3 regions of the Vibrio sp. WZ-1 genome follow, and region 3 is predicted to be linked to each of the others. Evidence: predicted binding sites of a transcription regulator. Region 3 holds the regulator's gene; each other region holds the start of a gene.
What was found. Region 3 encodes CRP, which controls carbon source genes, mostly activating them, when cyclic AMP is high. Its sites were predicted from a motif close to TGTGANNNNNNTCACA; they were not measured.

Region 1 (3,270 bases), on a different contig from region 3:
TGATACGTTTATCTTACAAGTTGCGCCAAAAGAGGAGTTGAGGGCTTCTTCACTGTTAAGTGAGCCTGATGATCTGGAACACGATTACCAACTAGGCCTGCAAGCTGGTTTTAATTTAATTAGCCTCTATGATGAACTCAAATCGGATGGTCTAGAAAGAGCTTAAAATAGGCTCAACACTCGCGAGGGGTATTGAGCCTAGCTGAAGGCTTGTTAGGCCCTAAGCAGATAAGATTCTCATACAGTTTGTCGAACCTACCACGTCCATCACATCACCCTGGGTTATTATTACTAAGTCCCCTTCGTGTAGCAGACCTTGCTCTTTGAGCGTTTCAATCGCGGCATGTGCGGTTGTTAAGCCAGCACCGCCTTTTGAATCAAAGTATACAGGTGTTACACCACGGTATAGTGCGGCTCTATTCAGAGTCGATTCATTGCGTGATAAGGCAAAAATCGGTAGACCGGAGCTTAATCGTGACATCATCAATGCTGTTCGGCCAGACTCAGTTAGTGCGATCATGGCTTTGATGCCTTCCATGTGGTTAGCGGCGTACATAGTCGACATTGAAATGGTTTCTTCTGCTGTCTCAAAAGTTCTATCTAGACGGTAACTAGAGTGGTTGGCTTCTGACATTTTTTCTGCACCAATACACACTTCTGCCATTGATTTAACAGTTTCTACCGGGTAGAGACCTGCCGCTGTCTCACCAGATAGCATCACAGCGTCTGTTCCATCCAATACTGCGTTTGCGACGTCCATAACCTCAGCACGTGTTGGCATTGGGTTTGCCATCATCGATTCCATCATTTGGGTTGCTGTTATGACCACTCGGTTGAGACTACGAGCACGGCGAATCAGTTTTTTCTGAACGCCAATTAGCTCTGGGTCGCCGATTTCTACCCCTAGGTCACCACGTGCCACCATGACGACATCGGAAGCATTTATGATGTCATCAATAGAGTCGTTGCTAGCAACGGTCTCGGCACGCTCTACCTTAGCGACCAATTTTGCTTCCAAACCTGCGTCTCGGGCAAGTCGACGAGCATAGTGCATATCCTCTCCGTTACGAGGGAAAGATATTGCCAAGTAATCGACTTTGATTTCTGCAGCGGTCAAAATATCGGCTTTATCTTTCTCGGTGAGAGCATCTGCAGATAAACCACCGCCTTTTTTGTTGATTCCCTTGTTATTCGAAAGAGGGCCACCTACGGTCACTCGAGTATGGACTTTATTACCTTCAACCTTTGTTACTTGGAGCTGAACTCGTCCGTCGTCGAGTAGCAGAATGTCGTTGGTTGTGACGTCCTGTGGAAGTTCTTTATAGTCGAGTCCAACTGCCTCATGATTACCTTCTCCTCTAGGGAGATCGCTATCTAAGGTAAATTTGTCGCCAATTGCGAGGGTAATTTTCCCGTCTTTGAATGTGGATACCCGAATCTTAGGGCCTTGAAGATCTCCTAAAATAGCAACTTGTCTCCCCAGTCTTGCTGCTATTGCTCTTACTTTTTCTGCTCTGAGTTTGTGGTCCTCACTGGTGCCATGAGAAAAGTTCATACGGACGACGTTTGCACCAGCTTTGATGATTTCCTCAAGGACGTTGTCTTTATCTGTAGAAGGGCCAAGTGTTGTGACGATTTTCGTTCTTCTTAGTGTTGAAGTCATAAATTCTCCGAGGAATGCGATGTAGGGACGAGATAAGTATATGCACAGTCTTTAGCTATTGTTCATTTTTAGCGCAAAGCACTATGAGTACCCAAGCATCTCGAGCTTACTTAGGTATAAACACGATACTTCAGACTTTGATTCCTAGTTTGAGGAAAAAAATAAGTGTCTTGCCATCCAATTTATCAGCAGTTGATTTTCTGTTATTTGATTGAATACACAAACAAACATGTTTATACGTGACGCTTGTCACGGGGATCTATCAATTCACTTCACAATTACTTCGCAAAGTAAAAAAATTACCAAGTTATAGAATTTCGGAGTGCAAGATGTACATGGCTCAACCGGGCCATATTGATCATATCAAACAGGTCAATGCTGGTCGTGTATACAAACTAATTGACCTAAAGGGTCCAATTTCTCGAATCGATTTATCCAAGCAAAGTGAGCTTGCGCCTGCGAGTATCACAAAGATCACTCGAGAGCTAATTGAAGCCCACCTTATCCATGAGACGACGGTACAAGAAGCAACAAGCCGTGGACGTCCAGCGGTAGGTTTGCAGGTTAATAACGAAGGTTGGCAGTTCTTGTCGATGCGTTTAGGACGCGGCTATCTGACGATTGCGCTGCACGAACTCGGTGGTGACGTTCTTATCGATACCAAAATCGATATCCATGAACGCGACCAAGACGATGTGCTTGAACGCTTACTCTACGAAATTGATGAATTCTTCCAAACCTACGCTGATCAACTCGATCGTGTTACCAGTATTGCTATTACTTTGCCCGGTCTGGTGAACTCAGAGCAGGGTATCGTATTGCAAATGCCGCATTACAATGTTGAGAACTTGGCGCTAGGCCCAGAAATCTACAAAGCAACGGGCTTACCCGTCTTTATTGCTAACGATACGCGAGCTTGGGCGCTGGCAGAAAAGCTGTTTGGTCACTCGCAAGAGAACGATAACTCGGTTCTTATCTCCATCCACCACGGTTTAGGCGCGGGTATCATCTTAGATGGTCGCGTGCTGCAAGGTCGTCACGGTAACATCGGCGAACTTGGCCATATCCAAATCGATCCAAACGGCAAGCGCTGTCATTGTGGCAACATTGGTTGTCTTGAGACGGTGGCGAGCTCGCAGGCAATCCGCGAAGAGGTGGTTACTCGTATTGCTAACGGTGAAGCTTCTATTCTTGCCGAGCAGGAAGAGATGAGTATAGAAAGTATCTGTGAGGCGGCAGCAAACGGAGATCCGCTAGCCGTTGATGTTATAGAGAAGCTTGGCCGTTACTTAGGCTCTGCCATCGCGATTGTGATTAACCTGTTCAACCCAGAGAAAATTTTGATTGGTGGGGTAATCAACCAAGCAAAAGACGTACTTTACCCTTCAGTTCGTCGCTGTATTGAAGAGCAAAGCCTTCCCGTTTACCACCAAGATCTTGAATTGGTTGAGTCTCGCTTCTACAAACAGGCAACAATGCCTGGTGCTGCGCTAATCAAACAAGCGCTATATGACGGTCAATTACTGATGAAGGTGATTGAAGGTTAATCCTTTTTTCGTAGGTTTAGTGAGATATCTACACCTACGAAACCGTGTTCATTGCTATAT
Region 2 (3,270 bases), on a different contig from region 3:
TTCTCAATTACTTCTACCAGTTTCTTGTCCGCTGACAGACCAGATACTTTAAGGCCTGCTTTTTCGATTTGCGGACGAAGATTGTTGTTTACTTCGTAACGGTGACGGTGACGCTCATGAATTGTCGCGTTGCCGTATAGTTCACGAGCTTTCGTACCTTTTTCTAGGTGACACAGCTGTGAACCAAGACGCATAGTACCACCAAGATCAGACTTCTCGGTACGTTCTTCAACTTTACCTTCGCCATCAACCCATTCTGTGATCAAACCTACCACAGGGTACTTAGTGTCTTTGTTAAATTCTGTTGAATGTGCACCTTCCATACCCGCTACGTTACGCGCGTATTCGATCAGTGCTACTTGCATGCCTAGACAGATACCTAGGTAAGGAACGTTGTTTTCACGAGCGTATTGAGCAGCGCGAATCTTACCTTCGATACCACGGTCGCCGAAACCACCAGGAACAAGGATTGCGTCTAGACCTTCTAGGATCTCAACGCCTTTGTTCTCTACATCTTGAGAATCAACGTACTGAATCTTAACGCTCAGACGGTTCTTAAGACCAGCGTGTTTCAACGCTTCGTTTACTGATTTGTATGCATCTGGTAGTTCAATGTACTTACCAACCATACCAATCGTCACTTCTGCCGTTGGGTTAGCTTCTTCGTAAATTACTTGTTCCCACTCAGACAGATCAGCTTCTGGCGCATTGATGCCAAAGCGAGCACAAACAAGATCGTCTAGACCTTGAGCTTTGATTAGCTGAGGGATCTTGTAGATTGAATCTACATCTTTCATTGAGATAACTGCTTTTTCTTGTACGTTACAGAAAAGAGCAATTTTCTTACGCTCGTTCGCTGGGATCATACGATCGCTACGACAAACTAGAATATCAGGTTGGATACCGATAGATAGCAGCTCTTTAACAGAGTGCTGAGTTGGCTTAGTTTTCACTTCACCTGCAGCTGCTAGGTAAGGGACTAGCGTTAGGTGCATGAACATTGCGCGTTCACGGCCTAGTTCTACTGCAAGCTGACGAATCGCTTCCATAAATGGTAGAGATTCGATATCACCTACTGTGCCACCGACTTCAACGATAGCAACATCATGGCCTTCAGAACCTGCGATTACGCGGTCTTTGATAGCGTTAGTGATGTGAGGGATAACCTGAATAGTTGCACCTAGGTAATCGCCACGACGCTCTTTACGTAGAACGTCAGCGTAAACACGACCAGCAGTGAAGTTGTTGCGCTTCGTCATCTTGGTACGAATGAAACGCTCGTAGTGACCAAGGTCAAGGTCAGTCTCTGCGCCATCTTCCGTAACGAACACTTCACCGTGTTGAGTTGGGCTCATTGTGCCTGGATCAACGTTGATGTAAGGGTCAAGCTTCATCATAGTCACTTTAAGACCACGAGCTTCTAGAATAGCTGCAAGAGATGCTGCTGCAATACCTTTACCTAGAGAGGATACAACCCCGCCAGTAACAAAAATGTAATTTGTCGTCATGTTTAACCTGAAATTGGTTGAATGAGGGAAATGGAGTGCTTCTGGACGGGACGTAAATATACCAGAAGCTCCTTAACGCCACAACGTGAAATCTATCACACTGCAATTTTTTATTTTTTGCTTCAAATCAAAGTCGCGTATTCATGTATTTTCATCTTTGTTCATCTAGCTTCACTTCATCCCACATAGAATCAAGCTCATCTAGCGTAAAGTCTGTGAGCTGCTTACCATGCGCTGCAACTTTAGTTTCCACGCCTTTAAAGCGTTTCGAGAACTTTAAGTTAGCCTTTGCCAGTGCCACTTCTGGGTCTTTCCCTAAGTGACGCGACAGGTTCACAGTTGCAAATAAAAGATCGCCTAATTCAAGCTCAACCTTTTCCTCATCCGGATTAATTTGAAGCGCTTCTTCCATCACCTCTTCAATTTCTTCCTGCACTTTTCCAACAACCGGACCAAGCGAGTCCCAATCAAAACCATATTTGGCGCACTTTTTCTGGATCTTTGTGGCACGCGAAAGTGCAGGTAGAGAGTTTGGTATTGAGTCTAGAATACTTTCTTCAGCTTTGCCTACTTGAGCTTTCTCTTTCGCTTTTTCCGCTTCCCAGTTTGCGTTAATTTCATCATCCGATTCGAACTCTACATCAGAAAAAACATGCGGATGACGACGAGTCAGCTTTTCGTTAACCGTTTCGACCACGTCAGAAAAATCAAACAGTCCCTGCTCTTTCGCCATTTGGCTGTAGAAAATCACTTGAAACAATAAGTCACCCAACTCTTCTTGCAAGTTCGGCCAATCGCGGTTTTGAATCGCATCCACCACTTCATAGGTTTCTTCAATGGTGTGCGGAACAATGGTGTCGAAGGTCTGCTTTAAGTCCCAAGGGCAACCGCTTTCTGGGTCACGCAGCTTCGCCATGATTTGTTCTAACTGTTCAATTGGATGACTCATTTCCTGTTCCTGTAAACCTTTCTATCTAAAGAAAAAGGTGAGCGGCCAAAACCACTCACCTTCTACATTATATTTTATCAGCAGCTTTCACTAAGTAATTGTTACTTTGACAAGGCAACAAGTTTTCGCGACTCCTGAACATAGCTCGCCTATGTGATGGAGCGAGAAAACGCAGTTAACGCAGTAAAAGTGACAAGTACGACGTGAAAGTTAGCCTAAGCGTTTCACCGACATTACATCCTTGATCTGCTCAACACGTTTCGAAACGCGCGAGAACACTTCGAGGTTGGTCACTTCAAGGTCAAAGTCCATGATCGACATTTGCGTGCGGTAATCGACACGGCTCTTCATGCTGGTAACTTTTATTTTCTCGTTCGCAAATAAGGTGGTGATGTCTTTGAGTAGGCCACCTCGTTCCATTGCTTCGACGCGAACGGTTAAGATGTAAGAACCGACAAAGCCGCTACCCCAGACGGTATCGATGATACGTTCTGGTGCGTGATGACGAAGCTCTTCTAGCTGTTCACAGTCACTGCGGTGAACCGAGATACCGCGGCCTTGGGTGATGTAGCCTGAGATCTCATCGCCTGGTATTGGCTGACAACAGCGCGCTAGGTGCGTCATTAGGTTATCGACACCTTCTACCACTACCGCATCTTTCTTCGGACGACTTTGCGCTGGAGCTCTGCTTTCTGCTTCTTGCAGTTTTTCTAGCGCTTGCTGGTCTTCCTCTTCTGCGGTTGGCTTATTCACCAACGCGTTGATGTGGTTGATGATCTGGTTAATACGCAAATCACCACTACCGATACCAAC
Region 3 (3,270 bases):
ATAAAATCGACCAAGTTAGAACTCAGTTAGAGAAAGGGGATGCAACGATTGTCTTCTCCGAGCTCCATGAAACGGTTGATATTCAACTCAAAGCAAAATAATAAGGCCCTCACATTTTACCGTATCCCACTCGATGACACGGGCTTGTTACGTGCTATAGTGGGTTATCGACCGTGCAGCATCCACGTGTTGCACTTTACAGGTAAGTAATTTTCGACAAGGTTTGTCATGTCAGCTAAACACCCAATCATCGCGGTTACTGGCTCCTCCGGAGCTGGCACCACCACGACCTCAGAAGCCTTCCGTAAGATGTTCAATATGATGAACGTTAAACCTGCATGGGTTGAAGGAGATAGCTTCCACCGCTTTACTCGCCCGGAGATGGATGTCGAGATCCGTAAGGCTCGCGAGCAAGGTAGACACATCAGCTACTTTGGTCCGCAAGCAAATGACTTCCCAGGGTTAGAAGAATTCTTCCGAAAGTATGGTGAAGAAGGGACCGGCAGCGTGCGTCGCTATCTGCATACCTTCGATGAGGCCGTCCCCTACAATCAAATGCCAGGCACCTTCACACCATGGCAAGACTTACCAGAAGACAGCAACGTACTGTTCTATGAAGGTTTACACGGTGGTGTTGTCGATGGTGACGTCAACGTGGCTCGCCATGTGGACTTTCTGATTGGCATGGTACCCATTGTGAACCTGGAATGGATTCAAAAGTTCGTTCGCGACACTCGCGACAGAGGCCACTCCCGAGAGGCGGTAATGGATTCGATCGTGCGCTCGATGGACGATTACCTCAACTACATTACCCCGCAATTCTCGCGGACTCATATCAACTTTCAGCGTGTGCCAACCGTCGATACTTCCAACCCACTTAACGCCAAAGGCATCCCAAGTTTGGATGAAAGCTTCGTCGTTATCCGCCTACGTGGCATCAAGAATGTCGACTTTCCATACCTCCTGGCTATGATTGATGGCTCATTCATGTCTCGTCATAACACCATTGTGGTGCCGGGCGGTAAGATGAGTTTTGCTATGGAGCTCATCGTCAGACCAATCTTACAGCAGTTGATCGAAACTGGGAAAATTGGCTAAAAGCCCTTTCAATAAGGTGTTTACTTTTCATACCGTGATCATGTGCACAGTTTTGCTTACAAAATCTCAATCATGGCACGATTAAAATCAAGAAATCGTTTCCGAAAAAGGATACTATTTCTAACCGAAACACAAGAGAGCTTGCAGCATATAAAAAGTGCTCTTATTCTAGTAAGCCAATTCAGGCTTAGCTAAAATATGGATAGCGCAAGCGTACCCTGCAGAGGAAGTGAGATATTATGGTTCTAGGTAAACCTCAAACCGACCCAACATTAGAGTGGTTTCTTTCACACTGTCATATTCATAAGTACCCATCAAAAAGCACGCTAATTCACGCGGGCGAAAAAGCAGAGACTTTGTACTACATCGTTAAAGGTTCTGTTGCGGTTCTTATCAAAGACGAAGAAGGTAAGGAAATGATCCTTTCTTACCTAAACCAAGGCGACTTCATTGGTGAGCTTGGTCTATTCGAAGAAGACCAAGAGCGTACAGCTTGGGTTCGCGCTAAATCTCCTTGTGAAGTGGCAGAGATTTCTTTCAAGAAATTCCGTCAACTTATCCAAGTTAACCCAGACATCCTAATGCGCCTTTCTGCGCAAATGGCTCGTCGTCTACAAGTTACTAGCCAAAAAGTGGGTGACCTAGCGTTCCTAGACGTAACTGGTCGTATCGCTCAGACTCTTCTGAACCTTGCTAAACAGCCAGATGCGATGACGCACCCAGACGGCATGCAAATCAAGATCACTCGTCAAGAAATCGGTCAAATCGTTGGCTGTTCTCGTGAGACAGTAGGTCGTATCTTGAAGATGCTAGAAGAGCAGAACCTAATTTCTGCGCACGGTAAAACTATCGTTGTTTACGGAACTCGTTAATCTCGATTAACGTTTAAAAAATTTAAAAGCCACCAAATGAAAGTTTGGTGGCTTTTTCTTTTGTGGGAATCGGGAACGGAAAACAAAGAATCGAGAGTCGGGATCGCTGCGTTCCGAGAGCGGACTTCGTCCTTAGAGATACAGCCCTCTCAGATTCCGAGAGTTAAAACCTCCCCCAGCAAAGCGTTCCCGCCCCCATAGGTCATAGCCCGTTCTCGTATCTATTAACCGTTGGTGCTTTCGAAAATCTTATCTGCTGATGCCGCTACAAATCCTGGGTACAACTCACCGTTATCCATTGAGTAGCGCTTAGCAAACTCGTAGAAGCCCCCTGGAATCACCTCAACGCCTTCAGTAAAGGTCACTGGCACTTTGTCTGCCATGGTCGATGATTGCTCTAGTAGCACCTCTGGCGTGCCTTTTACTTCGCCGCCATTTTCATTGATGGTGAAGCCTGCTGTACGTAGATGGTCGTTTACTTGCTTTACTTCTTGATGCTGGTTGAGCTGATTCACACTCACTGTGAAGTGGTTAGCTCCGTAACCGTGCGCAGCAAGCCACGAAGCGTACTCACTCTCTTTCGCCAAGGTTTGGAAATCAGCATAGCTGAGATCCCATAAACGACCGCCGTACAAGAAGTCGCTGTTTGTCAGTTTAGAAGCATCAACCTGCTCTACCAGTTTATGAACGATGGCTTGTAGCTCTGCTGAGCACTCATCCACTTTCAATTCACTGATGAAGACTTTTGGCTGCTTCGGATCTGGGTGCTCAAAATGTTTTGCCACCAGCTTTTTGCTTTCAAATACGTAATCACCACAGGCTTTATAACCCACTGCCAAGAATGGCTTCGCCAGCGTTTCAATGCCTAGGGGAGCGACATTAAACGTACGTAACGCAATATGGTCATTAATCAGAGGCTCATCTTCTTGAAGAAGTTGATGAACTTTAGCAGCAGAAGGACAAAGACGTTGAATGTAGTCTTGCCATAGCGATTCAAATAACACATCGGGCGTCATAACGACTCCTTGTTATGAAATGTAGAGTTAGGGGTAAGAGGAAGTTGACCACTCGTTCACAGCCCTAAAGCTGTCCAGAATCACGAACGAGCAGTCATCAACCTGTGACGGTATGTGCGGCATAAGTGCCAGTCAGTCAACACGCTCTGGAGAGTCTTGAGCTCGCCTTTGGCGTTTGCCAGCGCGCTTACCGAAATCCTAACTTGGTAAATAGCTCTGGCAGAGAGAAGCAGCGATACTTTGTCACCGCTTCGTATTTCTCTATTACAGGCTTACACCCGGGC

Region 1: the regulator CRP is predicted to act here: its motif matches at 1,902-1,917, upstream of mlc (sugar metabolism global transcriptional regulator Mlc).
Region 2: the regulator CRP is predicted to act here: its motif matches at 1,593-1,608, upstream of ACTS60_RS14090 (CTP synthase).

What each region holds. Positions count from the first base shown of each region.
Region 1 covers NZ_JBQEQR010000085.1:219,258-222,527, forward strand. Annotated here, with positions in the region: gene ACTS60_RS21735 (patatin-like phospholipase family protein) at 1-166, shown strand, start outside; gene pyk (pyruvate kinase) at 221-1,663, opposite strand; gene mlc (sugar metabolism global transcriptional regulator Mlc) at 1,993-3,210, shown strand.
Region 2 covers NZ_JBQEQR010000076.1:336,439-339,708, forward strand. Annotated here, with positions in the region: gene ACTS60_RS14090 (CTP synthase) at 1-1,508, opposite strand, end outside; gene mazG (nucleoside triphosphate pyrophosphohydrolase) at 1,660-2,457, opposite strand; gene relA (GTP diphosphokinase) at 2,668-3,270, opposite strand, start outside.
Region 3 covers NZ_JBQEQR010000043.1:16,315-19,584, forward strand. Annotated here, with positions in the region: gene ACTS60_RS01810 (YheU family protein) at 1-101, shown strand, start outside; gene ACTS60_RS01815 (phosphoribulokinase) at 229-1,098, shown strand; gene crp (cAMP-activated global transcriptional regulator CRP) at 1,338-1,970, shown strand; gene ACTS60_RS01825 (DUF1338 domain-containing protein) at 2,195-2,986, opposite strand; gene astD (succinylglutamate-semialdehyde dehydrogenase) at 3,251-3,270, opposite strand, start outside.